DNA from 3 places in the Parabacteroides sp. AT13 genome. Region 1 is predicted to be linked to each of the others. Evidence: riboswitches for the same ligand, from Rfam matches in the RefSeq annotation. Region 1 holds a riboswitch; each other region holds the start of a gene.
The links. A riboswitch is a leader RNA that binds a small molecule or an ion and turns the genes downstream of it on or off. The one in region 1 is predicted to bind cobalamin.

Region 1 (11,169 bases):
CCCGTTGAAAGCGTTTACGGCTCCCATCAACATATTATCCGATATATTTTCCAAATGCCCACGGAAACGTAACCATGGACCGGCCATCGAGATATGATCCGTCGTACATTTACCTTCAGCCTTGATAAGAAGGGGCATATCCGTGAAATCCTCTCCATTCCAAGGAGCGAAAGGCTTTAATGCTTGTAGGCGGTTGGATTCCGGATCGATGTTCACCACTACGTTCTTACCCGTAGGTGCCAGATAGCCGTTATCCTTTACCTCGAAACCTTTCGGCGGAAAATCCGAGCCTTTCGGTTCTTTCAGTTTCACAACCTTACCATCCTCTGTCTTCAAGGTATCGGTCAAAGGATTGAAACATAGATCACCTGCGATGGTCAAGGCCAGTGTCAGTTCCGGAGAAGCGACAAAAGCATGTGTATTCGGATTACCGTCCGCACGTTTAGCGAAGTTACGATTGAATGAAGTAACGATCGAATTCTTACGGGTATTATCATCCGTATGACGTTTCCATTGTCCGATACAAGGACCACAGGCATTCGCCATAATGGTTGCGCCAATCCGTTCAAAATCACCGATAATACCATCTCTTTCTGCCGTATAACGGATTTGCTCGGAACCCGGGTTGATGATCAAGGGTGCCGCTACCGGTATTTTATCCTCATAAGCTTGGCGAGCAATAGATGCCGCACGGCTTAGATCTTGATAAGAAGAGTTGGTACAGGAACCGATTAATCCGACCTCCATCTTTCGGGGATAGCCATTCGCTTTTACTTTTGCGGCAAACTCCGAGATAGGCGTAGCTGCATCCGGCGTGAACGGACCGTTGATATGCGGCTCCAATTCGGAAAGGTTAATAACGATTACACGATCGTAAAACTTATCTGGCTCGGCACGAACGTCCATATCCGCTTCCAGATATTCACCGATAGCTTCGGCCCAGCTCGCTACCTCGTCACGTCCCGTGGCACGAAGATATTGAGCCATTGTATTATCGAATGGGAATAAGGAAGTAGTCGCTCCTACCTCGGCACCCATATTACAGATCGTAGCTTTTCCGGTCGCTGAGATTGAGGCGGTGCCCGGACCGAAATATTCGATGATAGCGTTCGTTCCACCTTTTACGGTTAAGATGCCCGCTAGCTTAAGAATCACGTCCTTCGGCGAGGCCCAACCATTCAAACTACCAGTTAACTTAACACCAATTAGTTTCGGCATCTTCAGTTCCCATTCCATTCCGGTCATGACATCCACAGCATCGGCTCCTCCTACTCCGATAGCGACCATTCCAAGTCCTCCGGCATTCGGGGTATGTGAATCAGTTCCTACCATCATACCGCCGGGAAACGCATAATTTTCCAATACCACTTGATGGATAATGCCTGCTCCGGGTTTCCAAAAACCGATTCCATATTTATCGGAGACCGATTTCAAGAAATCATAGACCTCGCTATTGCTTTTGGTAGCCGTATCGATATCCGTTTTGGCTCCCATATTCGCTTGGATCAAATGGTCGCAATGCACGGTAGCCGGTACTGCGGATTTTTCTTTTCCGGCGTTCATGAATTGTAAAAGCGCCATCTGAGCGGTGGCATCTTGCATAGCCACACGGTCGGGACGGAAATTCACATAATCCTCACCTCTTTTGAAAAGGCGAGTCGAGCTTTCATCGTATAGATGCGCATATAAGATTTTCTCGGCCAAGGTCATCGGGCGACCACCGATACGTTCGCGGGCTGTGTCCACTCTTCTGGGGAAATTCGCATAGAAATTTCTAAGCATGTCAATGTCGTACACCATATTCATATTCGTTTTTTATTGTAAGCCTTTTCGCAAATATATTTATCTATAACCAGCTAAAATGTAATAAATAAGACATCTGCCAATGAGTCTTTGTTTTTATTATCAACAAATATATAATATAATGAAATACAATTTGTTCGATAATTTCTATGAGGTTATAGAGGTTATTTATAATCTCCCGGATAACTTAGAAAAACGGGCTAATCGCACGTTTATTAATAAAACGTACCATTAGCCCGTTTTGTTCAAGCCTTGGAGCTGTTTTTTCTACTTATCGAGACTTTCTTTCCATCTTTGGGCATAACTATGCAAAATAGATGCGATACCCTTTCCGATCCGGACATAATCTTCCCGTTTAAGGTTGGCTAAAGATGCGCGGATAGACCACTCGGGAGCATCAAAACCTCCTCCGTTCAGTAAAACCAAGGAAGTTTCCTGTGCCAGACGGAAAACGACATCCAGAGGTTCGTAATTCTTTTTTAGATATTCCACGAAATCATCCCCATAGAATTTCTTAGCCCAGACAAGCATATCGATCTCACTATAATATCCCGCACGCAAAGGGTCGTCTAATAAGGTGAATCCGGTGCTTTCCCACAATGTGTGTAAACGCTCGTGGATCATATCCTGCATCCTTTTCTTATAGGTATTTTCCGCATCTAATAGAGCGAAAGACGCAAACAGAGACATTTGTGTTTGTTGTGGCAAGGAAAGACCGGCCGTATGATTCAAGGCTACTTGACGGCTATCGGCTACCATACGATCAATAAAGCGGATATCCTCGGGATGTAAGGATAGACTGCTATATCGTTTTTTTAGAAGCTCCTGTTTATCTCTTGGCAATTCACGGATCATCCGGTCGTAAATATTATCTTGATGTAAAGCGATTATCGCCAATCTCCATCCGGTTGCCCCGAAATATTTGGAGAAAGAATAGACACATAACGTATTCTTTGGTAATTCGGCCATCATCGAGCGAAAATGCGGAATAAATGTCGCATACACGTCATCCGTAATAATCATAAGGTTGGGATTGTCGTTCCGTACGATCTCAACGATCCTATTCATCAATGCTTTTGTCAATCCGTATGAAGGCGGGTTGCTCGGGTTTGTTATGAAAGCGGCTTTCACGCTAGGATCTTTTAGGACATCTAAATCCTTTTCTTGATATTGCCACGTGTGATAGCCGTCTTTTGTCATCTTCAAAGCTTTTATCTCTATGACATTAAAAAGATAACGGGCCTGTTCCGGAATCTCTATATAAGGAGTGAATACCGGAGCGAAAAGGACGATCTTGTCTCCCTTATTCAACAAGAAATTCTGCTGCAAGGAATCGAAGATGTAACACATGGCGGCAGTTCCGCCTTCGGCAGCGAAAAGGTCGAATACTCCCTCGGGGGGCCGGTTGTCACATAATTCTTGGTCTAAATAATCCCGCACGAGCATTTCCGTATATTTCAAGATACGATCGGGAACCGGATATTGATCACCAATGACACCTTCCGCCCATTCATATACAAGCTCATTCTCATCTACACCTTTTTCCGTGACCAGATATTCATAGGTACCCTTCAATAAAGTAGCGCCGGGAGATTGCGCATGTTTCTTTAGAAACTGTACGAAGCGAGACGCGATCCTTTTGCGGTTGGGAACCCCTGCGGCTCCGGCCATCTCATCTGCCAATTCGGTTTCCCGCTGGCATTCCTCCAAGGCGAACTGCCCTAATAGGAAGAATGCCTCCCGTGGAACCGTACTGATCCAGTTTGGATTTCCCCTTCCTGCGTTCAGCATGATGTGCGTACTTTTACGAGCGCTCTCATCCGCTAACTCTATCAAGATGTTCTTTAGCTCGAAAGGGCTAATCTCCGACATCTTTTTCTCATATTCTCTCGTGACATGTATTTTCTTCTTGTCCATACATTATATATATTACATGATTAGCACAATAACGACACCCCAGATGATTAATAAAGTATTACCCACCGCATAGGTAACGGTATAGCCTAAGGCTGGAGTCTCACTTCCTACGGCATCTTCCACCGCTCCTAATGCGGCGGTTGTCGTACGTGAACCTGCCGTGCAACCTAAAGTGATAGCCGGATGGAACTTAAAAACGTAACGTCCCATCAGAATACCGATGATAAGCGGGATAGATGTCGCTAAAGCACCGATAATAAATAAACTTATACCGACTTCCTTCAATCCGGTCACGAAACTGGGACCCGCCGTGATACCGACTACGGCGATAAACATATTCAGTCCCAAATTATTTAATATCCAGACGGAAGGCTCCGGAATACGCCCGAAGGTCGGATGCTTGGAACGAAGCCATCCAAAGACGAGTCCGGCTATCAAAGCGCCGCCACTCGTACTCAGGCTGATCGGGACACCTCCGAAATGAATCGCGAGCGAACCTAAAATTCCCCCTAAGAAAATACCGATACCCACGAAAATCAAATCGGTCTGATTGGTTGGGCGATCGGGATATCCTAAAGTCGTAGCCGCTTTATTTACCTCTGATTTCATACCCACCAATTCCAACATATCACCGGAATCTATCACCGTAGCGGCCAAGACCGGGATATTGATACCCGCACGCCTTATGGACTTGACGCTAACACCGTGCATGAACGATTGATTGCGTAAATAGCAGATCTTTTTCCCCACGTATTCCTTATGGATCACTAGTACGGGTAACGTCTCTGCCGGAAAATCGAGCAATTCAATGTCATTGACCTCGTCGCCAATCCAGTTCTCCTCTCCGATCACGAATTCCCGGCGACCGCTTAGGACAACCTCATTTCCGGTATGTAAAACCAAATCCGGTTTAACATCGGTTAGTACATTATTAATACGGACACGCTCCACGAACAAATGCCGTCCTAATTGGTCCAGATATTCCTCCAACTGCTTTACGCTTTTACCCTCCTTGAACCATTCATTACTAATCTTATAGGCCCGGAAAGTTACCGGACGGGCGGCAGGCATAAAGCCCGGTTGCTCGCTCTCGTCGTTATTTCCCATTTTAGCCTCTAGCTCTTTACAGGCTTTTTTCACGTAGTCGAGTCCTCCTAAAAGACGTGGCCCGATATCACTCACCAACCATGCGGATCCTGCCGTACCGAAAATATAAGTTACCGCATAGGCCACGGGCATCACGTTGACCATAGCGCTTTTATCCGTATCGCTAATATTCATCTGTCCGATCGTATCTTCGGCAACTCCTAATACTGCCGACATCGTCTGGGAGCCCGCCAATAATCCTGCGGCCTCGCCTGCGTTATATCCCATAAGTTTCGCCAGTAAAAAAGGAGCGATCAAGCAACACACACACATGACGGCGGCGAAAAGCATTTGAGGAAGACCTTCCTTTTTCAATCCCCGGAAGAACTGTGGCCCAACACTATATCCTACAGCGAAGAGGAACATCAAGAAAAAGACGGACTTTAACGGTCCGCTTATATCGATTTTTAATTGCCCGATCAATACACCGACCAATAATACGCTGGTAACCGTTCCCAGCGTGAACTTCTTTATCTTAAACTTGCCAATCCAGAAACCGAGAGCTAAGGTTATGAAAATAGCTAGCTCCGGATAATGTTGAAGTAAATTAGTTATCCATTCCATATCTATTTATTTGATGTTAAACAAAAAAGATGCTATTGAAACAGGGATTCTTTGAAAGATGTTGTTACTTTTCGGGATTATTTATATAAATTTGCGACCGCTTAGGTGATAGAGTTTGTCTACCGACAATTCTATAAAAGGGAATCCGGTTAGAATCCGGAACAGTGCCCGCTACTGTGAAGCTCTTGAAAAGGAAAGCGTTCTGCTATGCCACTGTCTTAAGAAAGATGGGAAGGTTGCTTTCCGAGCCAGTCAGGAAACCTGCCAAGCGAAGTAATGATTAATTCCTCCCGGGGTTAGGAGTAATTAAGAGGATAGAAATATCACCTATATCTAAAAGATGTTGGAGACGGAATAATACGTTGTCTCCGTGGGATTGATATGTAATCTAATTATTAATATATTCATATGATGAGGAAACACTTACTATCTTTCTTCCTGCTGGTCATCAGCCTAGTTTGTCGTGCGCACGATGGCGAGAATTTTGTAGCATCCGATTTATTCGCCTCTTTACAACCGGGCGATAAGGCCGCTTTATTGATGGTACATTTTGGAACAACCCATGATGATACCCGTGCCTTGACAATCGACGCGATCAATCAAAAAGCGAAAGAAGCTTTCAAAGATGTTGAGTTGCGTGAGGCATGGACTTCTCGCATTGTAATGCGCCGCTTAAAAGCTCGTGGCGTAGAGAAACTGAACCCGATCGAGGCCTTGGAAAAATTAAAGACTGATGGTTATACACATGTCTTGATCCAATCCACGAATATAATCGAAGGTATCGAGATGGAATCCTTACGTAAGGATGTTGCCACCATGAAATCTTCTTTCAAGGAGATTCGTATCGGTAATCCTTTATTGTATACACCGGAGGATTATGAGGCGGTAATCGTCGCTATCACAAAAAATGGGGCGAAAGAAGGCGCTACTTTATTGGTAGGCCATGGCACTTATACTCCGGCGACGGCTCAATATGCCATGTTGGATTATATGTTGAAGGAGAAGGGATTCAAGGATTATTCCGTAGGAACCATCGAGGGCTATCCTACTTTTGATACGATGGTAGCCCAAGTAAAGGCCAATGGAACGAAGAAAGTCTTGTTGATGCCATTTATGTTTGTCGCCGGAGACCATGCGAAAAACGATATCGCCGGTGATTGGAAAGAGGAACTGGAAAAGAAAGGCTACGAGGTAAGCGTATTTATGGAAGGTCTGGGACAGAATCCGGATATTCAGAAGATCTTCATCGAACATGCCCGTTTCATGGCTAAACATAAGATGATCGATATCGTTGATAAGAAGAAAGCTTATGCGGTAGAGAAGGACTAAAAAAGTTCTCCAAATCTATGTTTTATTCCTTTCGGAAGAAAAAGTAATTCCTTCCGAAAGAAACTAAATTTTCATTCGAAGGAAAATGGAATTTCTTTCGAAAGGGATTTCACATGCATACAATAAACAGTTATAATGCTAAATATATGAAAAGAGTTTTGACAATCTTACCGTTGACAGCCTTATGTATCAGTACGATGCAGGCACAACACAAGAATGAGTACACGAATTTCGCCGATACGACATTCAATATTCAAGAAGTCGTAGCGACCGCCGCACGCAAGCCACGTCCACAAATCACGAAGTTGGACGTACCTATGAAATATCTTCCTATTTCAATTAATAGCATTACGGCGAGTAGTTTGGAGTTGCGAGGTATCCGTAATATCCAAGATGCGGTACGCTTTATGCCGGGCGTACGATTCCAGACATCTTATGGCGCATTTCAACAATTGTCGATCCGTGGTTTCGATCATTCTATCATGATGATAGACGGTATCCGCGATGAACGTTCGGCAATAAACAACTCTTATCCCGTACCCGATCTATCCTGTATCGAGTCTATTGAATTATTAAAGGGACCGGCTTCTGTACTTTACGGACATTCAGCCGTAGGTGGAACCTTGAATATCGTTCGTAAATCCCCGTCAGAGAAACAGAGCGTTAATGCTCGATTGGCCTACGGTAGTTACGAGAATAAAGAGGCGACACTTGGCATGGGCGGTAAATTGGTCGGTCCGGTCAATTATTACGCCAATGTCAACTTTTCCGATCAAGAGGGCTGGCGTGATAATGGCAACCGTCGCTTTTCCGGTTATCTGGCATTGCAAGCTAAAATGACGGAACGTGACATATTAGATGTTCGCGGAGGTTTTAACCGCGACTTCTATGGGACGGAGATCGGTCTTCCCGATTTAATGGCAAATGATGTATATAATGTGCAAACAGGACAGTTATATCTCCATAAAAATGAGATGCTACCGGGACTTGACCGTGAGGCTCGCTACAATAACGAGTCCGACTTTATGAAGAATCACGCATGGAACGTATCGACGCAATACACACATACTTTTTGGAACGGCGCGAAACTAACAGATCGCCTTTCTTACAATAACGACGATATCAACTATTTTGGGACGGAAGCCCTCGACTATCTCGAAAGTGATGATCCGATCTATGATCATTATTATATGAAAAACGGCCAGAAAAAATATATCTGTTTGGACAGTGTATATCTTTCTTTCCCGCTTCGCTTCTCCCATATAGCCAAGACGGTAGCCAATACGCTCGAGCTAAGCGGTAAATTCAGGACGGGTGAGATAAAGCATACGTATATGGGAGGTTACTCTTTCGTCGCCTTGAATCGTACCAGCTATTCGGGCTATAATTTAGGAGATGATGTTCAGGGTCCCGGCCTTTATTCGCATGTATCCGTTTATGATCCGCATAGCATGGGATATATGACCAGTAAATTCTCGAAAGCAACGGTTACGCATCATTATTCCAACAGCCTTTATCTTCAAGATATGGTTGAGTTCAACGAGCAATGGAAGGTATTAGCCGCTCTACGTTACGACTTTTTCCGTTATATGTCCGCCAGCGCTACAACTCCTACCGGACGACGTGAGTATGAGGAGCATTCAAGCTTCAATATGATAAAGAATAAGGCGTTGACTTATCGTTTCGGAGCGGTCTATCTGCCCCATCCGAATACATCCATTTATGCGTCTTTCGCCTCTTTCTTCAAGCCGATCCGTACGTTCTATCAAGATAACGTCATTTATGTAGGAGGTGATGGAAATCGTTTCGAGCCTGCTCGCAATGAGGAAGTATTTAAGCCGGAGAAAGGATACCAAGCCGAGGTGGGTCTTAAATATCAATTGAACAATATATTAAGCGCCAATGCCAGCTTGTTCTATATCCGGAAGATGAACAGTACGGCTACGTTGACCAACAACTATCAAGAGGAAGTAAACGGCGAGACTACCACGATGAGTGTAATCGGACAGGTGGGTGTACAAGATTCCAAAGGTTTTGATTTTGATGTCACTCTTTCTCCGGTAAGCACCTTAGCGCTGACGATCGGTTATGGATTGAACGACTCCAAGATCCGGGAGATGAAAGAAATAAAGGATCCGGAATTGATCGAGGCTATCTATGGCAATAACCCGGATGAGACAAAGCAACAATTGAATAGCCAAGAAGGAAACTGGCAGAGCAACGTACCGAACCAGACTTTCTACGCATACGGCAGTTATACCATCCCTCGGGGTGTCTTGAAGAATCTGGAATTTCACTTGAGTAGCAGTTATACCGGTAAAGTATACCGTAATACATCTAACAACTCTTGGTTCGATCCGTATTGGGTAACCGATTTCGGTATGTCTTATTTGTTGAACAACAATATTCACCTTACATTCAACTTGAATAACTTGTTTGACAACAATTATTATAACCAAGCGCTCGGACAACAGATGGTGCCAAGCATGCCTCGTAATTTCCAAGTGGCTATCTCCTATACATTATAATATATAGAACATACGCTCATGAATCTATTGACAAAGATCACGCTATTTATACACAGGATACTGGGCACGGCGTTCAGTATCCTGTTTCTCGTTTGGTTCCTATCGGGATTGGTAATGATCTACCATACGTTCCCGCGAGCGGACCGGGCCGATAAACGGGCGAAGATGGATATTCTCTCTCTGGAGAATCTTCCTTCGTTAGACCAGATAGAGAAACGTTTACCGCAGAACGAGCGGATAAGCCATGTTACCTTAAACAGCTATTTGGGACAAACTGTTTTTCATATCCGGACGGAGAAAGGGAGCTATGATATTCCTGCCGACTCGACGGAAAGATTACCCGTAATCGACTGGAATCATATCCAACGTGTGGCATCACTATGGAATACCTCTTCCATAGCGAAGGTAGATTCCTTGTACACCTTGGACCAATGGATTCCATTCGGTCGTTTAAAAGAGGAATTTCCGATCTATAAATTCCATTTCGCCGATCCGGAACGACATGAATTATACATATCCTCTAAATCCGGGGAGGTTTTGCAATATACGGATAAAAACAGTCGTTTCTGGGCTTGGCTCGGGGCGATCCCTCATTGGGTCTATTTCACTTCCTTGCGGCAAGACGCTGAATTATGGATAAAGGTAGTTGTCTGGTTATCCGGAATCGGGTGCGTTATGTGTATCGCCGGGATCTATTTAGGAATACGGGATTTCCGGTTAGCGAGGAGACGTCATTTGATTTCCCCTTATAAGAAGTTCTGGTATAAATGGCATCATATTCTTGGGGTGTTATTCGGTTTATTTGTCCTCACCTTCTGCTTTAGTGGTATGATGTCTTTGGCTCGTGTACAGGATTGGGGGTTGAAAGCCAAGCTCGATATAAACCCGGTTCAAGAACTGCGGAAGATGGCTCCTTCCCCACTCGATTATCCGTTGGATTACAGGGCGGTCGTACAAGCCTATCCCGGCCAGATCCGTCAATTGGAATGGAGTAGTTTTGGTGATATACCCTTTTACATCGTACAAACAGACACGAAGGATATTGTCGTGAACGCAAATAAGAGTGACGGGATATCTTTATTGAACCTGCGACCGGAAGAAATCCGTTCCGTATTGTCTCAGATACATGGTATCGGGACCACGGCTGATATCAAACGGTTGGATGCTTATGATACGTATTATATCTCACGAAAAAGGAATTTAGAACTCCCGGTCTGGAAAGTATCTATTCAAGACGTGGATAATAGTTGTTATTACATTAATCCCCGTAATGGACAATACCGTTATGTAAATACGCCGTCTCGTTGGAACCATTGGATGTATCCGGCATTGCATAGCTTGAATCTGAAATTCTTGGTAGATCATCCGGTCTTATGGAATATCGTGATGTGGGGAACCATGTTGGGAGGCACGTTCGTTTCCTTATCCGGTGTATGGCTTGCGATAAAATATATCAGGCGAAAAGCGAGAAGAAAGAAGTAAAGCCTGTATATTTGTATTATATTTATTGAGAACATTGTATTATAAAATAGATTTGAATGAATAAAGGCAAGATTATAGTCGCCGGAATCGGCCCCGGTAGCGAGGCCGATATAACGCCTGCGGTTTTGGCCGCTATCCAAAGCTCGGATGTCATCATAGGATATAAATATTATTTCCGTTTTATCACCCACTTGCTTCGTGAGGGAACGGAATGTATAGATACAGGTATGAAACGTGAGCAAGCTCGTGCCGAGCAAGCTTTCGCTTATGCCAACGAGGGAAAGACGGTTTGCGTGATCAGTTCCGGTGACGCCGGTATTTATGGCATGACTCCTCTGATTTATGAGATGAAGAAAGAATCCGGAAGCGAGATCGAGATCGAGTCGTATCCGGGCATCAG
Region 2 (11,169 bases), on a different contig from region 1:
TTTTAAGGTAGAGAAGGTGGCATTCACGAATAGGGTTAATGGTTTTAAAAAAGCTGGTAGTAGTTTAAAAATACCCATCTCATTTTATCCGGCTATCTCAAATACTCTTGAAATAAAAAAAGAAAATGTAAAAATTGAAAGTCAAGAAGGTACATTGAGTTGGACTGTCAAATCTGTAAGTAATACAGAAATAGTATTACGAGCAACTCCTTCCAACGCTTACGGAAAGGCTATTCTTTCCGCAACTATAACAGGTGTTGAAACAGGTCAGGCTTTTGGAGATCCAATTCAGTGTGAAGTTCTTGTATCTAAGTGGGCTACATCTTTGGTGCTTGAGGAAAATACTTGTTTCTTAAAGCAGGGTGAAAAATATCAGATTAAACCGACTGTTGATTATGGGTCACTTACAGAGGTAGAGCAGGCAGAAAAGGACATACTTTATTCTTCTGCGGACGAATCTATAGCAACAGTTGATAAATCTGGTTTGGTTACTGCTGTTGGCTCTGGAAAAACAATCGTAAAGGCTTATCTCTCTGATGGAAGTAATGGGTCTGCTTTTAAGGGAGAATGTGTCGTATGTGTAGGTAGTCAGCCTGTTACAGAGGTGAAGTTTAAGCAAAAGGAATTTACCATTAAAGTGAATGAATCTTTGAATCTTTTAGATCAAGTTTCTGTTCTCCCTGAAAATGCGGATTTTAAATCTATAACATGGAAGGTTTCGTCTTCTGGTTTTAATATAAAAGATGGAATTGGTAGTAGTAATTTTATCGGTGTATATGAAATAACTGCGCAAAGTGAAGATGGTCAAGCTTCTGATAAATGTACAGTCCATGTGGATGGAGATGTTCCGTTAAAGGGCTTTTCTGTTGAACCTAAAGATTTGTCAATAGATATTTCTGTGTCGACATTTGACCGAGATGCTTTACTTAATATGTTGAAAATTAATTTTAATCCTACTAATGCATCTGTGCTGTTTGGGTCTGTACCTGCGATTCGTAGCATAGAATTCGAATCAAGCAATCCTGAGGTATTAGAACAAGAATCTCGTACTAAATATAATGTGAAAAAAGTGGGAACTTCTAAATTGACACTAACCTATACGACTTATGGATATGAAGACGAGATGTTCGTTCATGTAACGGACAAAAGTAAAGGGGTTTTGGGTATTGTATTAGAGGCTTCTCAGAGAGTTGCCGCTATAGGAGAGTCGTTTAAACTAGCTTATACCCTTCTAAAAGATCCCGATTTTAAAGGAGAGATAGATGAATCCGTTACTTGGTCTAGTAGTAATGAGGCTTGTGCTTCGGTTGATCCGAAGACGGGTGAGATTCTGGCATTAGGAGATGGAGAAACCGTTATTCGTGTAAGCTCTGATACAGGTGGTTTTGTTGCGGCTTGTACACTTTCTGTAGGTAAAGGGATCGTGAAAGTAACGGGAGTCTCTTTGAATCAGGATCGCTTAGAGTTAACAGTCGGCCATGCGGTACAATTGGTGGCTGCTGTAACACCAAGTGACGCAAAAACAAAAACGGTGAATTGGTCAAGTGATAATCGATTTGTTGCGGATGTAGATAAAGATGGCAATGTGTTGGCAAGTAGTGAGGGTACGGCTACGATCACGGCGACTACGCTTGATGGAGGCTATACAGCTACTTGTAAAGTGATTGTTTCTGCGGAACCGGAAAAACCGGGGGCAAATGTTACGGGTGTTAGCCTAAATGCGTCTTCTTTGTCTTTGAATAAAGGTGAGGAGGCTGTATTAGCAGCGGTGGTATCTCCATCCAGTGCGATTAATAAATCAGTAACTTGGAGTTCTTCGGATGCCACGGTAGCCACAGTAACTAACGACGGTACGGTTAAGGCTGGTATCGCCGGTGTAGCTACAATTACGGTGACAACAGATGAAGGTGGTTATACCGCTACTTGTGAAGTAACGGTAATAGATCCGGATTTGGAAAAACCTGTGGTTGAAGTAAAAGACTCTACGGCTATATTAACATTCCCGAAAGTTCCGGAGGCTACTTTCTACGAGGTGTCTGTTTATAAGTACGTAAATGAGATACCTGTATTATTTGGTGTTTACACGGTTGATGCAGAGGGTAATATCCTTACTGGCTTGATGAGTGAGCTTCGTTCTGGGGAACAAGAAAAGATCAAGGTCTCTATTCCTGAATTAGATGGAAGTTCAGAATATATCGTAAAAGTTACAGCTATCAAGGAAGGTGATGGTAGGCAAGAGATATTAGGAACATTCTATAGTGAGCCATTCTCCACATCCGGTCCGGTGGCTAATGAGGCTATCGGTGTTGGTGAAGCGATGATTTATTACTATGAAGGTCGATTGCATTTGAATAATCTGGAAGGTTATTCTTGCTATATTGTAAATATGAATGGCGCTATATTGGATCTTTTTAAGATATCGGGAATTAACGAGTCTCATCCAATCCAATATTCAAGAGGTGCTTATATTATAGTAGTGGTAAAAGATAATGATCGGATGAGCAAGACGATCGTTGTTAAATAATAATGTATTAACAAATTAAACATTGATGAGCATGAAAAAGCTTTATCTTTTTCTCGCATTAATCTTAATGGCGGGAAGTATCAGCGCACAGCGTATGGTACAAGGTGTGTTACGTTCGGATTTACCGGCGGAAAAACAGAAAGCGGCTTTGATGTCCGCAAGGAGTAACCGTACTTTTTCTTTTGACAGTATTGATTTCTGGGTAGGTGATGGTGAAAACCGTGCGGCTATAGTTTTGACTTGGCATGACACGAATAAAACTGTACCAGATAATATGGTTTGGGGATATCGGTGGTCTGCTGATGTAGATACTATTTCTGGATTGAGCCTATTTGAGGCAGTAATGAAAGCGGATCCTCGTTTGATCGGTTTAGTGCAATACACCGGTTGGATGGGATCAACGATTAATGGTATTGGATATAGCGAATTTAGGAGTGATGTAGAGGTGACCTTTGATTATGAGGGAGCAAGTGCTAAATTCAAATATCCTTATGATAAAGAGACTACAGAGGAAATGGCTGCTACCGCAATTTCGGAGGGTGAAGATGATGGCGTGATTTATCATCCTTTTGATGCAAATATTTCAGGTGGTCCATATTATGATTATGACTATTGGACAGCTTCAACAGCATCAAATGTTCATTGGTTCGCTGGTTGGTATTCCGGTTATTGGAGTTATTTCGTTCGTGATTCCTATACTCAAGATTTCTCTTATTCCGGATACGGGGCATCAAGCCGAAAAGTCCAGAATGGTACTTGGGATGCTTGGAGCTGGAATAGTTTTATGGGAACGACATCGGGAACAGAACCGGGTGATAATTTAGTAGCGGCAACTCCTATCATTTGGCTTAATAAGAAAGCCATATCCTTAAGTGGAAACGTAACGGAACAATTAACAGCATCTGTACAATCTACTTATGCTTCTTTGACTGGTGCGGTATGGTCTTCTAAGAATACTGCTGTTGCGACAGTTGACCAAACGGGTAAAGTTACGGCTGTAGCTCCGGGTACAACTGAAATCAAATTAATTACAGCTAATGGTAAATATAACACGTACTGTAAAGTAACCGTAACCGGTACAGCCACGAAATCAGCGGCCGCAACCGCAAACATCTCTTATTCCGACAATACCTTGCGTGTAAAAGATCTAGCCGGTTATACCGGTTACATCACGAACACCGCAGGTTCTGTAGTATCTACTTATGTGATCACCTCTTCTGATGACGTGAAAACAGTAAACTTGAATAAAGGTGTTTATGGCTTTACAGCGGTAAAAGGTACAGAGAAAGTCTCTGTTAAGTTTGTTGTGAAGTAAATCATCTCTTGATTTCGCTAGAGTGCTCTCTCTTGCTCTTGAGAGTACTCTAGCGTTACAGATTCCGTGAAAGATGTATGATCTTACGGCGATAAGATTATACATCTTACAACGGTAAGATCATACATCTTATAATGGTAAGATCATATATCTTTTATCGAACTACAAGCTAGCTTTTGGATTAATTTGCGTTCTTTGCGACGATCCCGGAGTATACCACCATAATACCATGCCATTGTTTTTTCATTGAAAGCTTCACGTGTAGCTGTACTGTGTTCCCTGTATTATAATGTATGTAGTTGCTGATTTTTTTATTTCTTTACAAGAAAATTTTCTTTTCATATGATCGAATATAAAAGTTACGATTATACAAGAACCATCCCTGTGGATGATTATATCTTACGTTATCGGGATGAGCGGCGTTTCATGGCCTATTGCCGGGAGTGCCGTAGGTATGGAAACTGTTGGAGTTGTCCGCCTTTTAATGATTCGGAGGACTATTTATCCGGTTTTCGGAATCTATTGATTGTTTGTACGCGGATTACTCCTGTCGTATTGGATGTGCCGGATGCGGTGGAAGCGGGGCAAGAGTTGATGCATAGGGAAAGGAGCCGATTGGATAAACGTCTTCTTGCGTTGGAGGAGGAATATAATGGGCGGGCGTTTTATGCCGGTAGTTGTATACTTTGCCCTTGGGAAGAGTGTACACGTAGATCTGGTAAGGCTTGCCGCTACCCCTTGCGGATTCGTCGTTCCCTTGAGGCCTGTGGGTTCGATCTGGGACGTACTACCTCGGAGTTGTTCGGTATAGAGATGAAGTGGTCCGAGAATCGGAATTTGCCGGAATATTTACTTTTGGTTAGTGGATTCTTATATGATTGGGAAACCCCGATTTGGTAAGTTAACTTACTTTGCCATTTAAGTTAACTTACTTTGTCGATGGAGTTAACTTACTTTACCGATGAAGTTAACTCCGTGAAATGGAGGAGTGGCACGGCTAGGCTTTATTCGGTAACCTCCCAGCATTTCCATCCTTTATTAGCGCAGATATATACAATGTACGAGCGTACATTATATACAGGGAATTTCTGTTTGGTATCCTTGGCGTAAGCACGTACTTGCGCCACGTCCTCGGGGCGGGGATCGTTTAGCGCCAGCATGTGTTCGGCCTCTTTCGCCTTGAAATACTTGAATTCCACCAATCGGTCATCTTTATAATAGTTTGTGCCGGGTATGCCGGTCATTTCGAAATTGGAACAGCCTACGGAGTTGTTCTGCTCGATGGCGAACGTATAATAGCTGCTTAGGTAGCGGGAGCAAAGCTCGAAGAAGGAGCAACGGATAAAGTTCTCGTTGATCTTGTCGAACACCTACGCCGGGAACTGCCCGAGATACTGCTCGAAATAGTTTTGCACCAACGGCTCGAAACAGCGGTCTTCCGTGAAGCGTTCGTAGGTGGGTACATAACGGGGGGCACCACCTTCTATATGGTTCGTCTCGTTATAATAGTCCATGTAGATACTGCGCATCGTGAGGTTGGGCTACCATGCGATAATTGTTACGTAGCGTAGTCATACCCAGATAGAAGAGGCTGACAGGATAAAAGGTCTTATCGAAGAACTTCTTCTTATTGAGCTTACTGGATAGGTCGGGAACGTTATACGGCAACTCGTCGTTTCTTTATAACCTTGAAGAAGGTACGCAGGAAACTATCCTTCGTGGTTATTTGCTCATACAGTGGGTCCTTGTAGGCGGTCAATAATTGGTTGGTGAAATTATCGTACTCATCGATCAAGATATATACTTTTGGAAGGCCATGCTCGCGGGCGTACCCCAAAGCCTCCTCCAGCATTTGGGAGGCATTGCCTTTGGTGGTAAACTGGAAGTCTTGGAATAAGTCCCGGTTGTGTGTTACCATGATTTCTACTGGAGAACAGTTCAAGAGGTTGAAATTCCGCTCCAACCCTTCCATGTCATTGGCCATGACCATAGCGGAGAAGCCATAACGCACGACCATGTAGCGGCTATGTTCCTCCGTTGGGTATTCCCCGATCCAAGTGCCGCCGAACAATTCTTCGAAGCGATCGGCCTTGGTGCGATCGTAGTAACAGGCAAGAGTGGATACGAGTAGGCTTTTCCCGAAACGACGGGGACGCAGGAAGACCGGGGCATTATAATTCTCCAATCTGGGGATAAAGTTCGTTTTATCCACATAATAGAATTTACGCTCCCGTAAATATAAAATCCGCTACCGCATAAGGAATCGTTATTTGTGCCATGACATTTCTTTTTTCCTAATTACACAATATTACGAATATACGAAATTTCCTTATGCGATGCGATTTACTGGACTTATGTTTACCGGAAAGGGAAATGTTTCTGCCGATTGCGAATAACCCAAAGGTAAACTCCCGTGAAATAGAGGAACGGTACGGCTAGGCTTATGAGGATCCATAGGATTCTGGAGAAGTGCCCGAGGAAAGTGCCGAAGTGGACAAAGTACATGGAGCGGACAAGCTTCTCGGCGGCCGGTTTGTCTTTCCAGAGGTTTATGGCGACGACCTTGCCGGTAATAGGATGGATGTAGATATGGTTGCTTCCAGTTCTTTCGAAGTCCCCTTCCCGATACATCCGTACGGAGAAAACAGACGTGTTGTCTTTCGGGAAGAATATCATTGTCGGGGTTCCCTCTTTGAACTCTTCTTGGGCGGTCGTTAAAACGGAATCCAATGATACCCAATCACCTGTGTATTTATCAGTTTTTGGTGCCGGTGCGACTGCTTTTCCTGCGGATATGGATTCAAAGAAAGATTGATATTCTTTCTTGAACCCGAAGTAGGAGCCGGTAAAAGCGATGACCAGCAAAAAGAGGGATGTACATATACCTATGATGGAATGTGACTTGAAAAGCTTGGCTCTCAAGCCCATCTTTCGGTTCACGGAGAAGATACGACGCTTGGGTAATAATAGAAAGCCGGATAGAGTTAGGAAAATCAACAGGAATCCCGATAAGGCGACGATGGTAGCTCCTTGCTTTTTCAATAGCAGGTTCACGTGAAAGTCGTATAACCATTGAAAAACCTTATGCCGGTATCTGTCCACTCCCGTAACTTCCCCTGTATAGGGATTGACATAGATCTGGATACGGCCTTTCTCATCCGGGAATGTAGTACGGAAACTGTAGGCGCAATCCTCGCCTCCGTATAAGACCATATTATTGATCTTAGCTTGTGGATATTCGTGCCTTACGTTCTCTAGCAAAGTTTGCGGCGACACGGTTCGGGAGGCTGGCTTGACAAAAGCGATATCCTTGACAGATAGTTTTTCAAGTTCCGGCTTGTACACGATCGCTGTGCCGGAGAGGCATATTAGGGTTATTATTAGCCCTAATATGAGTCCGGTGTATAAATGTAACTTTACTATGATCTTTCTAATGATCGAATTATGCGACATGTCTTGTGCCTTTTTTAGAAGTTGACCGCTAGCATAACCATCAGCATCCTGGCCGAGCCGGGGAATAAAAGATAGTTCCCTTGGGATCCGGTATAATATTCTTGGTTGAATACGTTTTTCAAGTTCGCCGAGATCTTGTAGAAACTGCGCTTGTAAGCCACGAAACAGTCAACCAGATGATAGGCGTCCAGATCGATCGTATGTGCCATGTTTCCGTAGGATTTACCTTGGAAGTACCAACCACCGCCGAAAGATAAGCCTTTAACCGGGCCTTTACGGATTAGGTAGGAGGTCCATAGGTTGAACTGGCTTGGTGAGATATTGGCCAGTTGCGTACCTACGGGATAGGTCTCGTCGTTCGTTTTCGTTACCTCGGCATGCGTATATGCGTAATTGAAGGCTACGCTCCAACTGGGGGTGATCTCTCCGTTTACCGAAAGCTCTATACCTTTGCTGGTCTGCTTGCCGATCAGTATCTTATATTCCTCGTCTTCCGGGTCTATCGTCGGCAAGTTGGTCTTCGACAAGGTATAGAAAGCCAGACTGGTGCTCAAGCGATCGTTGAAGAATGATTTCTTGACTCCCGCTTCCCATTGTTTAGAGGTAATCGGGTCGAATGCCTCGCCATCCTTCGTTTGCCCGGATTGAGGGACAAAAGACTGACTGTAGGTAGCATATAGGCTCAAGTCGGGCATGGGCAGATAAACAAGACCCACACGAGGCGAGATGGCAAAATTGTTTTCATCCGTTTTTTTATCCTTAATATAATTATCTTGTTTATCGTTCACCCAGTCTGCACGGGCGCCAAGCAATAACTTCCATTGAGCGGAAAAGCTTACTTGGTCTTGTAGATAGATCGCGTAGGTACGTTGGGTGATACGTAAGTCTGTACTCTGTTCCATCTCGAAATCAACTGGTTTTTCGGAATATTCCGGATGAACATAACTAATCGGGGTGTACATATTCCCTTTTACTTTCCTTCGGTTGGTAAGCCATCCGTATTCCAAGCCCGCTATTACTTTATGCTGGATGAAGCCCGTCTTGAAGCTGCCGTTCAATTCCTCCAATACATTGGTATAATTGATTTTTGCGTCCCAATGTGCCAAACGGCGGGTAATCGTGCTGTCCTTCTGAGGGGTTTTCATCTGGAAATACAGACGATCCTCATGCGTGAAATATTGGCGGGCGGAACTTCTGAATGACCAGTTCTGGTTGAAACGGTGGGTCAACTGGAAACCAACGCTATTATTGGTAAATTTGCCATAGGCCCACGGTTCGCCGAGGAATGTCTTGAATCCGTTATCTATCACCTCATTGTTGATATGCAAAACGCCCGGATCCTGTGTCCTTTTATCCCGGAAGATATCGGCATCGATATTAAGGGTGGTCTTGCGTCCTAAGTCAATGTCGATGACTGGGGTGATGTCGTATCGTTTGCTGTTTTGCGGTTTCCTGAATTTATCGGCATCCTCATACATTCCGTTCAAGCGATAACGGATGGTCTTTTTGGCGTTCAGTGGGCCGGAAATGTCGATAGAGGCTTGCTTATAGTCGTAACTGCCGTATCTGATCGTTGCGCCATACCGGGGCGTATATAAGGTCGGCTTGGTGATAAAGTTGATGATACCTCCGGGCTCTACCGCTCCATAAAGGACAGATGCTGGGCCTTTGAGGATCTCTATGCGCTCGATACTGGATAGAGCGTCGTTCGAGAACTTTAGGTATCGTACCCCGTTCCTGAAATAGTTACGGGAGTTCGTCATGGAGAAACCACGGGAAGAGAAGACCTCGTTGATGTTGGAAGCCTCACCGGAAGGTCCGCCTTTCACGCCGCCTAGGTTCCTTATGGCCTCGGTCATGGTGGTAGCCTGTTGGTCTTCCAATAATTTCCGGGTCGCTACGCCTACAGTTCCGGGTATTTCCATTACGGGGATATCCATACGGGTAGCCGAATTAGCGATGTCGGAGTTATAACTCTGTGGTTTCGCCCCGACGATATCTACCTCGGGTAGTCCTAGTAGCTTGTAAGATAACTGGATATCCATCTCGTAATTCCCTTCTCCCGCGGGAATATCTCGGATTGCCGAGACGGTGTTGTAACTGTTGGTGATCAGTACGTGGTCCTTCGTGTCCTTGAGTGGTAAGGAGAAATACCCGTCCGTATCTGAAATAACTCGTATATCAGTACCCTTGATGTAAATGACAATGTTCGCCATCGCCTTGTTATTCTCATCTACGATCGTACCGGATACGACTCTGATACTTCCCACCGATGGCCTACTTTGAGCGATCATTCGGGTGCCAGACAAAACAATCCCGCTAACAATTAGCAGGAACAAATAAAAATGTCTCATAATGTATAAAAATTAATTACGCAGTTTACATCTCCAGTGCAATCGATCCAATGATTCCCCAAAATCCCGGAAGAATCTATTCCTTATTTTTGTCTGGCAGGTTTCCTGACTAACCTAGAAAGCGACCTTCCCATCTTTAAAAAAGACAGTGGTATGAAGAAGCTTTCCTCCTTATGGGTTTTACAGTAGCGGGCTCTGTTCCGGAATCTAACCGAAATTCCCTTTTATAGACTTGCGGAATGCAACATCTATCACCAAAACGTCACAAAAATATAGTATTGATAGGACTTTTTTTAATGAAATATGTTAAATATATTGAACGTATTAAACAATTTGGCATATCCTTATGCGACAGTTTTTCCCGGACTAATCTTTATGGAAAAGTTTTTTCACCATTCAATGAACTTCCCTCTTTCTCGGCGCTTTTCCAGTTCCTCTTGTAAATGTCGTTGGCGATCTTTGGCGATGTAACGACGGGCGAAGATGTTCGGGACAGCTACACCGAGTGAGATACAAAGAATGATGAGTGCGGAATTGATCCCGTTGAAGAATGCGTTTGTGACCTCACCGACTACTCCATGCAGGTTTATAAATGCCAGTAATGAGCGATACATGAGTACTCCCGGAATCATAGGAATGACAGATGGAATCGTCAATACGTGATTGGGAACATGGCACCAATGAACCGCTTTCACAGCCAATACACTGACTACGAAACTTCCCATAAACGAGCCGATCACAGGACCATAACCTAATTCGAAGTTCACAAAGTTACGGGTACATACCGCAATGATACCTCCTACGGCCACTACCCATAATAGTCGACGTTGGATGTTGAATATCATGGAGAAACCCATGGCTGAAATTGCCGCCGCTATCGCGTATATGTAGTACGGATCATGTGGAACCATACTCAATTCACTGAACTTATGATCGATCTCGACATCGTTCATGACAAGTACCCGCATGGCGAATGCGATACCGAAAGTCATGGCGGCTACCATCATGACTGTATTAGAGGCTCGGGTAATACCGACCAGCAAATGATTGTCCAGCATATCATCCACGAAGTTGATCAAGGGAACACCCGGTACGATAAACAGGGCACAGGCTAATAATGGATGATAAGGCGTATCGGATAGTCCTGAGAAAGAGGATGCGTATGCCAAACAGGTGGATACGAAAGCCGCCGCCGCGATACTCATATATACGTTAAGTCCGGCCTCGACACAGCGGGCTCGTACCCTAAACCCGACGAAAGCGCAAATGGAAGCGAATAGGAATGCCATCCAGTCGCATCCGAATAATTTACAGAATCCTCCGCAAGCAAATCCTGCTCCAATGGCTACGATATAAGGGGTATAATTCCGGGGTTGGTGAACGATCTTCTCCAGTTCTTCCTCATATTTATCCAAGGAATAATCTTGTTCGATCGCCCGCCAAGAAAGCTTGCTTACCTGTGAGATTGTCGTCATGTTAATACCGTGCTTCTCGCATTTCTGGAATTTAGAGAAGGAGTTTCG
Region 3 (11,169 bases), on a different contig from region 1:
AATAGTTTTCGTATCGCCTGATTATCCTGCTCGATTAAGAAACGATTGCTATGGGAAAAAACTATTGAGCTTACATAATAAGAATTTAGGGCTACCTATGGAACTAGAAGATTCTTTCGCTCCTTTCTTATTCATTATGGATAAAGATTTATGTGTTAAATATTTACATATTCACAATAAACCACTCCCACGACTTACTTTAATTTATCTGGAAGAGATAAAAAAAATGTGGTAGATCTTATTGCGGTTGATCGTACGATATTAAGCCGCAGGCTGTTAACGAGGATGGGAAGGAGGATTTGATCATCGTCGGAAGCTTTGAGGAAGCGGAAGGAATGATCGAAGAAAGAATCGTGTTGGAATTGGAGGATGTGCCAGCGTATCTCTGGCTTCCGGATCGCATCACTTTAGAATCTCGCAAAAAGTGAGTCTTATATAATTTTAATCTATTTGACATATAATATACTATATAACAGCATAGTATATATATACAAAAGGAGCTTGAGAAAGTCTTGTAGTAGTCTTATCCAATAAAAAAATCATTTGCGCAAGTCGTGTAGTAGTCATTTTCATGGCTACCGTAATTTATTGTGTTTCCTTTGCCAGCGAATAAAATCTTAAATTCTTTCGACATGATGAAACACGAACTGGAGAAACAATTAGATGCGCTAGAAAAGAAAGGTGTCGACAGACGGCATTTCTTTAAGTTATTAGCGGCGACAGGACTGATCGCGGGAGCTAATACCGGAAAAGCAAACGCTTTTTCAAGCAGCGCAAAAGGTAAAATCGTTATTATCGGTGGAGGAGCCGCTGGTATCAGTATGGCTGCCCGATTAAAACATTGGCTTGATGAACCGGATATCACCCTGATTGACCCCAGCGATCGTCAGTTTTATCAACCGGGATTCACTCTGATCGCCTCAGGTGTATACCAACCGGAAGATGTTTGGAAGAAGCAAGAGGATTGTATGCCTAGCGGTATAAAATGGATAAAGGACTCGGTCGCCGCGGTTGATCCCGTATGGAATCAAGTAACGACCAAAAGTAACGGAAAGATTCCGTACGACTTTTTAGTACTGACCCCGGGATTACAATGTAACTGGGAAAAAGTAGAGGGCATTACCCACGACACCTTGGGACAAGGAAACGCAAACTCTATTTACGATTTCGAAGGAGCCCAAAAGACATGGAAAGCTCTTCAAGAATTCGCTAAAAAAGGAGGCAAAGGTATTTATACCGATACCTATACAAAACATAAATGTGGTGGCGCTCCCAAAAAGATCTGTTTATTATCCGAGCATTACGCAAGGAAACAAGGGACTCGCGACAAACTGCAATTGAATTATTTTACCGCATCGAAGGAGCTATACGATATTCCGTATTTCACGCCTCGCTTGCTGGAAATATATAATGAACGTAACATACCTATTAACTTGAATGTACGTGTAAAAGGTGTAGACACATCCGCAAAACAAGTGCATTTTGAGAAAATAGAGACAAAAGGCGAAGAAAAGATCGTAACGCCGTTCGTAGAGGATTACGATTTCTTACACTTCACCCCGCCTATGTCCGCTCCCGATTTCGTTCGTGATGCCGGATTAGGTTGGACAGAAGGTAAATTGGCCGCGGACGCATGGGTAATGGTCGATAAAGAGACCTTGGTACATAAGAAATACCAGAACATCGTTTCTCTGGGTGATGTAGCCGGTATCCCGACCAGTAAAACATCTGCCGCTATCCGTAAGCAAGTACCTATCGCCGCCAAGAACCTGATCGCGCTCATGGAAGGTAAAGAGCCGACCGAGAAATACAACGGTTATGCCGCTTGCCCGATCGTTACGGATTATGGACACGTGTTGCTTTGTGAGTTTGACTACGAAAAGAAACCCGACGTTTCATTCCCATTCTCGATGATCGATACATCAAAAGAGCAATGGCTTGCTTGGATCTTAAAGGTATATATTTTAAAACCGATGTATTTCAACGGAATGCTTAACGGTTACGCATAATATGAATAAAGAATCTATGAAATAAAACTCCCTATAATTTCGAATGCCAAACTACAAAGCCCCGGGTTTCAGTTGTACGAAACCGGGGTTTTTGATTTTTAACGGGTAGCCTTTTCCACTAAATATACGATCGACTTATAGGATATCCCACTATTCATCGTCAAACCAATCTCGCACGTACGGCTATTGCTATATCCTTCCGTCGCCCCATGCAAGTTCGGTTTCAAGTAATGAAGACCGGAAGCGTTTAGTTCCGGATAGAAGAAACCACGATCGCCCGCCCAACCGCAACAAGTAACTTGAGCGGGAGAGACCACCCGGTTCGCGCATAAGCCTGCCAGTTCCACCAGCTTGTCTTGTACTCCCATCTTCGTTGTACTACAAGTAGAGTGTACCGCTACCGTAACCGGCAACTTACTAAAGTTCAGACGATCACGCATAAAGTCATAGATAAACTCCACAGGTTCATATAATCGTAAACGTTTATCCAAGGTTTCCCTCATATGCAGCAAGCAAGGGCTCATGTCACACAAAATAGGCAAGCGGCCGTTATCGCTCGCTCGTAAAAGAACCTCATTCAATTCCTTTGCCTTCTGCGCCGCTTGCTTCCGGAACCCTTTACTGCTAAAAGCCATGCCGCAACAAAGCTTACTTAGATTCTCAGGATAACGAATCGTAAAGTCCGCTTTTGTCAATAAAGCGATTGTTTGTTCCGTTACACTTACAAAATCCACATCTTCATAATCAGCTGAAGCTCCCATCGTACGGGTAATACAAGACGGGAAATAAACCATTTCCATCCCATTCTCTACACCCGTCAGTTCCTTGAACTTTGACGCACCAGAAGGTGTATGCCGAGTCCAAAGCGGGAATTTATGAGCGGAAGCCTTAAACAAGAAAGAGGCAAATCTCTCGAATGCATTATACCCCACCAGCTTTGAAAGCACATGGGGCAACTTAAGCAAAGGACGAAGCATACCCGTTACGACTCCCATATTCCCGGCGATGCCCGAAGCGATAGCATTCGCCAAGGTACCATTCTCTTCCCACCGTAACTCTTTGATCAATAAACCGGTATTAATGCCAACCGGACATGCCGTAGCACATAGGCCATCGGTAGCGCAGGTAGCGTTACCTTTATAGTTAAAGGCATTCTTGAGTTCTTTATATCGCTTAGAGTTTGTTTCCCCCTGTTCCGCCAAAGCCGATAATTCCCTATAGATCACGATACGTTGCCGGGGTGTCAATGTCACATGCCTTGACGGACATTGTATCTCACAAAAACCACACTCGATGCATTTATCGATCAGCTCATTCGCCAACGGTATTTGCTTTAAGTTCTTTATAAACACATCCGGGTCCCGATTTAAAAGGACACCCGGATTTAATATATTTTCCGGGTCAAAGAGCCTTTTGATCTTCCACATCAACTCATAAATCTCCTCACCCCATTCATCTTTAACAAATGGAGCCATATTTCGTCCCGTGCCATGCTCCGCTTTCAAGCTACCGTCGTAGTAAAGTACCACATCTACAAGGCTACGCATAAAAGAAGCGTAATGATCAATACCTTCCTGTGCGTTTATATCCGGAAAAATCGTGAAATGAACGTTTCCATCCAATAAATGTCCCCACATCACCGCATTTCCGTATCCATAATCCGACAAGACCCCACGCACTTGTTCCAAAGCCTCTCCTAAAACCTCTTCCCGGAAAGCAATATCTTCAATAATAGATACCGTCCCCCGTGGCCGTCTTCCCGCAGCGGAAGTAAATAAACCGTTTCGTACCCGCCAATAAGTAGCGTAAAGCTTCGGATCGGTCGTAAATGATACCGGATATAAGGTCTGTATATCTGCTAGCCGCTCCTCTATATCTCGGAATTGGATTTGAAGTTCTTCTTCCGAATTAGAAGACGTGTCGATCAGCAACGCTACCGCATCCTCGGGTAAAGAATGTAATATCTCCGGCATCCCCGGTTCATCCTCTACCGCATGTAAGGCGTTTCTATCCATCAACTCGGCGGCGGACACTTTGCATTGGCGTAACGGGGCTATGGCTCTGCACGCCTCCATCAAAGAGGGAAAATAAATCAAGGCGGAAGCTTTTAAAGCCTCATCGGGGACTGTCTCGAAAGTAACAGAAGAAATAAACCCTAAGGTTCCTTCCGAGCCAACCATTAAATGCATGAGTATATCGTATGGATCGGTATAATCCAAGAAAGAGTTCATTCCATAACCGCAGGTATTCTTCAACTCATATTTAGATAGAATCCGGTCTTCCATGTCTGGATTCAACAAAATCTCCAAACGGAAATTCATCAACTTCTCCAATAAGCCTATATGCGTTTGCATGAAATCCCTGCGACTCGCTAACGAAGAGGTATCCAAAAAGGCTCCATCCGCAAAGATAATCTCCATATCCCGGACCGTATTATAGGAGTTATGGATAATACCATAGCTAGAACCACTTGAGTTATTCGCTACGATCCCGCCGATACGTGCGGATTTGATGGAGGCAGGGCTAGGCCCTAGCTTACGGCCATAAGGTTTCAACCAGCGGTTCGCCTCTTCTCCAGTTATACCACAAGGGAATTTAGCCAAACTCCCATCTCCTGAAATCTTAACCTTTCCATAGTCAGGACTGATTTCCATCAATACAGAATCTGTAATAGTCTGGCCGGATAAAGAGGTCCCCCCAGCTTTAAAGGTTACAGATTTACCAGTCTTCTCACATTCAGCAAGAACACGTTTTACATCCTGCTCACAACTCACGATTTCAACTCGTTTGGGATTCAACCTGTAAATCCCGGCATCTGTTCCCTTCGCTAATGCAGTTAAAACATCAACATATACCTTTTTTATCTTCATAGTCTAATACCTTTATTTGTCTAGTAACGACATTTCAACAAAGATATGAAACCTTTAAGACAATCAGGGCATTTTACTAAAATAACGGGGAGAATATCCGGGTACTAGCTCCGGATGGAAAATCCAGATTAAATCTTTCAATAGATATTCCGGATGTAATGGGAATTCCTCGTAATAAGGAACTATCCCTGTATTACAGGTATAAATCCGTTGTTTTTTAAAAGCGTCGAAATTCTCGTAGGGAGTATATTCGGAGCGTAAATCGTTATAGGTCATCTCGGAAGACTGATTATATTTAACAAGCCAAATATCCGCATGGATCGCTTTATCAAACACGGTCTCAAACGCTAAGGGGGTACTTCCGGCACCCGGTAAATCCTTAAACATATAATCGGCTCCTGCATCCTCAAAAAGATGGGCCATATAACTATCTCCAGCCGGTATATACCATGAGGAACCGAACTTTTTCTCCGACAAAACAGTAGGACGCTTATCTATATTCACGGTTAAGTTCTTTAGGGACAGATAGGCTTGCTCTGTTTCTTTAAATATAGAATCGGCCATCTCTTCCTTTCCGAATAGCAAACCATAAAAGCGAATCCACTCCGTGCGCCCCAAAGGAAATGCCTCCATATAGTCGGCTCCTTCGATAATGGGTATCCCTATCTTCTCGACAGGCCCATAACTACTGTTCTGAAACGGGGAAGCTATCACGAGTTCCGCACCGATCTCTATCATTTTCTCTATATTCGGAGAGGTAGCCTCACCTAAATCAGCGATTCTTCCGGCCTGTATACCCTCTTGTATGGCAGGAGTATCCATATAACGAGGCTCACAAACACCTATAACCTTATTGATTTCGTGCAATTGATCAATAATAGCCGCATGAACAGAAGTATAAACCACAATATCTTTTACCGGGACCTTCACGATCGTCCCTTTGGGTAATCCGCCAGGAACCGACTTTGTCCGGTCTACCAATAAATAGCGTTGAAGCAGACGAGTACTATCCCACGGATCACGAACTTCCACCATTGTATAGGTATCAAAGCGCTGAACCGTGAAACCTTGGGCATATTGAATTCTATCAGAGGAAAGAGCTTCCTTGGAAGAAGTTTGCTTTCCGGATGGCGTACATGCCACCATCCAGAAAGCGAACCCTAAGAGAATCAGTAATCGCATTAGATATTATCTTTTTGAGCGAGGACTACTTTCATGGGATTTAAACCAGCCTCAAACTTCTTGAACAATTTACCGTCACCTCCGAAACAATAGATATCGCCATTATTCTTATAATCAGACTCTGCGACATAGACATTTCCACCCACGGCACTGATTGAATAAGGGGATTGTATTGAGGTTCCATCTGTAATAAAGCTCGTTCCCGCAGATTGGCTCTTTGTATCAAATGTTAAAAATGCAGGGCTAGACATTCCCCATTGCGCATAGAACAGAAATAGCTTGCCATCCTCATAGGCCATCTCCGTTGCGTTTGGACAATTCGTAAGGGAAGTAACCTCATAAGTCTCCGTATTTATCTTTTGTACCGTATTGGGTATATCCGCATAGTTACCCATAGAAACCACATATACATTTCCTTGCTCATCCGCCTGTATCCGTGTGGGATTCAATACTACATCCAACTTCTTTATCTCTGTAAAAGTAGACAGATCAACCACTGATACCGTTTTATCATACCCAACCTCGGTACTGTAATCCATACCTCCGGAGTTTGAGACAAACAATTTATTAGAAGATACCGCCAATTGTTCCGGATTCCGTCCGACCTTTACTTTCGCCTCAACCTCCAAGGATGCGGTATCCAAACGAGCGACATATCCATTATAATAGCTAATATAGACTTTTCCACCCTCTGATACCATATAACGGGGCTGCCCCTCTGTCTTGACTTGCTTAATGGATTTTGCCTTCAGATCTGTCACTTCTATCGTAGACTCTCCATATACCGCGATATACATCTTATCGCCATACACGATCATATCCTGTGCCGTATCTCCCAGCCCCCTGCCATTTTGAGCCAAGAAATAATCGGGGACAACCTCATCCTTTTCTATGTCGTACATATATAAAGAAGAGTTGTTATTTCCCATATTGCCCGAATTCAAGAAATATAAAGCCATGAAAGAACTATCCTTCACAAAATCAATAACTCTTACGGAAGCATAAACAGAAGACTCACCTTCCGCATTTGCGGCTATAACTAATAAATAGCCTATATTTACGACATCCGTAATAGCATATGAATGTGTTCCAACTTCTACCTCCGCAATTTTCATATCTTTAGCGGTTCCATCAGAGGAACCATAAATCACGTACTTTGTTACATTGTCAACAGAAGACGGAGCTGTCCAATTTAAGGTTCCGCTAACTTTTAAAGCTTCCGGATTCTCATCCGTAAAACTGACATTAGTTACAGATACATTTGGTATGTTCAGTGAAGGCTCATTGTCATCATCACAGCTGACAAACGAGAAAGACATCAATGCACACAAGGCAGAGACACAAACTAAATTCTTCTTTTTCATTACTTTACTTTTATAGTTTACTAATAGGATAAACAAATACTTAAACGCCAAGAACGGCCCGGCATGGGATAATACTGAATAACATCATAATTCACGTTCGCAAGATTTAACAATTCACCTTGCAAACGCAAACCGAAATATCGAAAACGAAAATCTCGATTTATAGAAATACTCTGTTCTATATAAGAATCAATCCTGTTCCGATCTATATTTTGCGGCAATGCATAACGATCACCAACCGCAGTCAGTATATAAGAGACATTTACCCATGGATTTTCCAAGGTTACGGAAACCGTGCCAGAATGACGAGGTGTATAAGGAATCTGATCCTTATAATTCTTAGCTTCCGGATCTGTCACATCAACCGCGTATTGAAAAGAATAAGTGGAAGCCAAAAGCAAGCTCATTCGTAAGGGCAATCGGAATTGTGTAGATAAATTTACATCTACCCCTTTAATATCCACTTCGCCCATATTCATCATCTTCCAAACATACATGGTAGGTAAAGCCACGATCTTATCTTTCACCGTATTATAATATCCATCCGCCGAAATACTGAAATGCCGCAGCCAATCCCCACAGGAAGAACTCCATGTTACCCCTACATTATATTGGGAAGTTTCTTCCGGTTTCAAATTTGTATTTCCCATACGGAGGTAATACAAGTCCGTAAATGTAGGAACCCGGAATATATCTTTGTAAGAGGCACGTATCCGCAAAGTACTTTCCGAGAATGGCCGCCAAGACAAACTTACAGCCGGGGATAAACGCCTCTTATCATCCGGTTTTTCCCCTTGCTCCACTTTATCAGTGATATATGTTCCCAATAAACTAGCGGTAGCCGTGAATCGACTGTTCTTATATTGCACCGCTAGTACTGATTGAGAGGCCATTCGCTTTGGATTAGGGCCGTTCACAAAATTATTGTCCAGCATAGAGCGAGTTAAATCCGTAGTCAACGTCGCCGATACATACTTTATAGGAGTATACAGCAAACCTACAGAGCCATAATACTCATTCTGTGTATTCAAATCGACTTGTTCGCCCGCAGCATATTTATCATTTATATCTAAATAACGAGTAAAAGCATAATTATACTTAGCCATGGCCCGTAGCGTAAATTTCTCATTAAGAACATTCTTATACCCCGATTGCACGAAAAAGTTATTATCCCATAATCGTTCAGAAGTGTTCTTGTTATATAAATTAACAGAACCGGGAAGCCCCCGCTCCGAATCAAAATAGTACGCCTTAAAGGAAAGTTCGCCTCCCCTTCCAAAATCGCCGAATAGATTACCTTCCAAATGGTAAGCATGGATATCGCTATTTCTACGCTTCTCTCTCGTCTCCAATTCCCCATTAATCAATGTATAGGGATATTGCCCATCCGCACGCACGAAATCACCATGTAAGGATGCGCTCCAACGCTTTCCTAATTTTTGATCATAATGCAGCACGGGATTAAAAAGCCCGAAGGAACCTCCCTTAACCTTAAGATAAGTATGAAACGATTTGTCTTTAAACGTGGGCTTTCCGGTTTGTATATTCAAGGCTCCTGCCGAGGCATACACCCTTGCCGTTTGGAAGATGTCATCCGATTGTCCGATCGATAAGGAAACCATCTCCACGTTATCCAACGAGAAACGGCTGATATCGACTTGCCCGCTTTGCGCATCCGTAATCGTCACCCCATCGTAACTGACGGCGGTATGCTTCGCTCCCAAGCTACGTACCGAGACCGTTTTCAATCCTCCGATCCCCCCATAATCCTGTACTGTAACTCCCGAGAAGCGTTTCACGGCCTCGGATAGGTCTTGTACTCCCAAGCGATCGATTCCCGCCCGGTCCATAATTTGCAAAGGCGTACCTTCACGGGTGACCGACGGACGTACCTTCTCCACTACTTCCACCCCGGAAAGCTCGTGATAGGCCGTCGTATCGATCTGTTGACCGAAAGCGACACCCAAAGAAAATAACCATACGCTAAAAACGCACAGACATCTTATAAGATATAAATCTCGCATAATAATTCTTAGGTTTACCAACGTCTTCACCCGAAACGTCGCATAACAAAATCATGGCAGGTTTTCTGGCTCGTCCACCCTCTGTCGGCTACCTTCCCGCCTATCCGATAGGCAGTGGCAACAAGATTTGCCGGGGCTCCAAGGACTTACAGCTACGGGTACAGCTCCGGACTCGCACCGGATTCCCTTTTACTGATTATTATCGGAATCGATAACATCTACACCTTGATTGGCCGCAAAGATACATGTTTACTTTTTGATTAGCAACAAAAAAGCCCCCCCGGCGAATCACTTCGGCGGAAGGCTAGGGAGTTTACACTTTTCTAAACATTACTAACAACAAAATATTTATTCTATGTATAAAAGAATAATATCATTAACTGTGCGGTCAACACACGCAAAAACATGGTCAATGGATAAACCGTCGCATATCCAACCGCCGGCGCATCATTTCCTGCCGCCATATTGGAATAGGCTAACGCAGGAGGATCGGTCGTACTTCCCGCAATCAATCCCATCAACGTAAAATAATTCAGTTTATAAAAATACCTTCCCACACAACCGATAATCAGTAGAGGCAATAACGTTATTATAAAACCATAACCGATCCAAGCTACACCACCCTTATTGACTATCGTATCGACAAAACCTTCACCCGCACTCAATCCCACGCAGGCGAGAAACAACGTGATTCCTAATTCCCTCAATAGTAAATTAGAACTTTGCGTGGTATAAGTAACCAATTTATAACGATAACCGAACCGGCTTATCAATATCGCAACGATCAACGGACCTCCCGCTAATCCTAATTTCACCGGTTGAGGAATACCCGGAAAACTAATAGGAAGACTTCCCACGATAATACCCAAAACTATACCAACAAAAATAGTCACCAAATTAGGTTCATTCAAGCGTTTCATTGAATTACCCAGCGTCTCGGCAACTTTCTCCACCGCCAATTCACTACCGACCACTGTCACCCGGTCGCCTATTTGCAAGACCAGATTAGGAGTAGCTACCAACTCCAGCCCCGCACGATTGATCCGAGTCACGTTAATTCCATGTAAACGGCGTAACTGCAAAGCCCCTAATTGCTTACCGTTGATTTCAGACCGGGTAACCAAAATACGCCGGCTGATAAACTGGCTTTCCGCCGGAATCCATTGCTTACGATCCATCTGTATTTCTTGACCGATAAAAGTCTTTATCGCCTCCACGTCATGCTCTGCGGTAATAACAAAAATCTTATCATCCCCATTCAATACCGTGTTCCCCGCCACGATCTCTATCCGATTCGTATCGTTACGTAAAATACGGGAAATAACAAATTCACGGTGTTCCAACAATTTAGATAGCTCACTTACGCTACGACCAAAAATCGCCGGATTCTTCACCACCAAAGAGATAGGTACAGCCTCTCCTCCCGATTCCGTATCCGTCTCTTCTTCCAATTGTTCCGTCTCCTTCGCAAAAGAGATACGGAAAACATAACGGATAAAAATCATCGACAAGATAATGCCGATCACACCTAACGGATAGGCAACCGCATATCCTAAAGCGATCGTTTCATCCGAGATCCCCGTCATATCTGAATAAGCCTGTTGAGCAGCGCCCAATCCCGGTGTATTCGTCACTGCTCCGGATAAGATACCTACCATTGTCGGTATAGGAATGCCTGTAATATAATGTATAATCAAGGCAGTAATCACCCCTAGAAAAA

Region 2: linked by a shared signal. The riboswitch ahead of CI959_RS05700 (TonB-dependent siderophore receptor) and the one ahead of CI959_RS17640 (sirohydrochlorin cobaltochelatase) in region 1 are both predicted to bind cobalamin.
Region 3: linked by a shared signal. The riboswitch ahead of CI959_RS05605 (TonB-dependent siderophore receptor) and the one ahead of CI959_RS17640 (sirohydrochlorin cobaltochelatase) in region 1 are both predicted to bind cobalamin.

What each region holds. Positions count from the first base shown of each region.
Region 1 covers NZ_NQMH01000002.1:773,716-784,884, forward strand. The annotation lists gene CI959_RS17625 (aconitate hydratase) at 1-1,800, opposite strand, end outside; gene CI959_RS17630 (bifunctional aspartate transaminase/aspartate 4-decarboxylase) at 2,071-3,720, opposite strand; gene aspT (aspartate-alanine antiporter) at 3,733-5,430, opposite strand; cobalamin riboswitch at 5,517-5,714, shown strand; gene CI959_RS17640 (sirohydrochlorin cobaltochelatase) at 5,842-6,759, shown strand; gene CI959_RS17645 (TonB-dependent siderophore receptor) at 6,906-9,287, shown strand; gene CI959_RS17650 (PepSY domain-containing protein) at 9,306-10,769, shown strand; gene cobJ (precorrin-3B C(17)-methyltransferase) at 10,826-11,169, shown strand, end outside.
Region 2 covers NZ_NQMH01000001.1:1,275,570-1,286,738, reverse strand. The annotation lists gene CI959_RS05730 (DUF5074 domain-containing protein) at 1-2,524, shown strand, start outside; gene CI959_RS05725 (Ig-like domain-containing protein) at 2,556-3,839, shown strand; gene CI959_RS05715 (DUF2284 domain-containing protein) at 4,182-4,739, shown strand; partial or broken gene CI959_RS05710 (AAA family ATPase) at 4,844-6,118, opposite strand; gene CI959_RS05705 (PepSY domain-containing protein) at 6,198-7,292, opposite strand; gene CI959_RS05700 (TonB-dependent siderophore receptor) at 7,307-9,646, opposite strand; cobalamin riboswitch at 9,724-9,920, opposite strand; gene CI959_RS05695 (threonine/serine exporter ThrE family protein) at 10,036-11,169, opposite strand, start outside.
Region 3 covers NZ_NQMH01000001.1:1,239,647-1,250,815, forward strand. The annotation lists gene CI959_RS05580 (hypothetical protein) at 1-235, shown strand, start outside; gene CI959_RS05585 (NAD(P)/FAD-dependent oxidoreductase) at 633-2,009, shown strand; gene CI959_RS05590 (FAD-binding and (Fe-S)-binding domain-containing protein) at 2,108-4,879, opposite strand; gene CI959_RS05595 (ABC transporter substrate-binding protein) at 4,943-6,061, opposite strand; gene CI959_RS05600 (DUF5074 domain-containing protein) at 6,061-7,425, opposite strand; gene CI959_RS05605 (TonB-dependent siderophore receptor) at 7,446-9,449, opposite strand; cobalamin riboswitch at 9,487-9,692, opposite strand; gene CI959_RS05610 (putative transporter) at 9,803-11,169, opposite strand, start outside.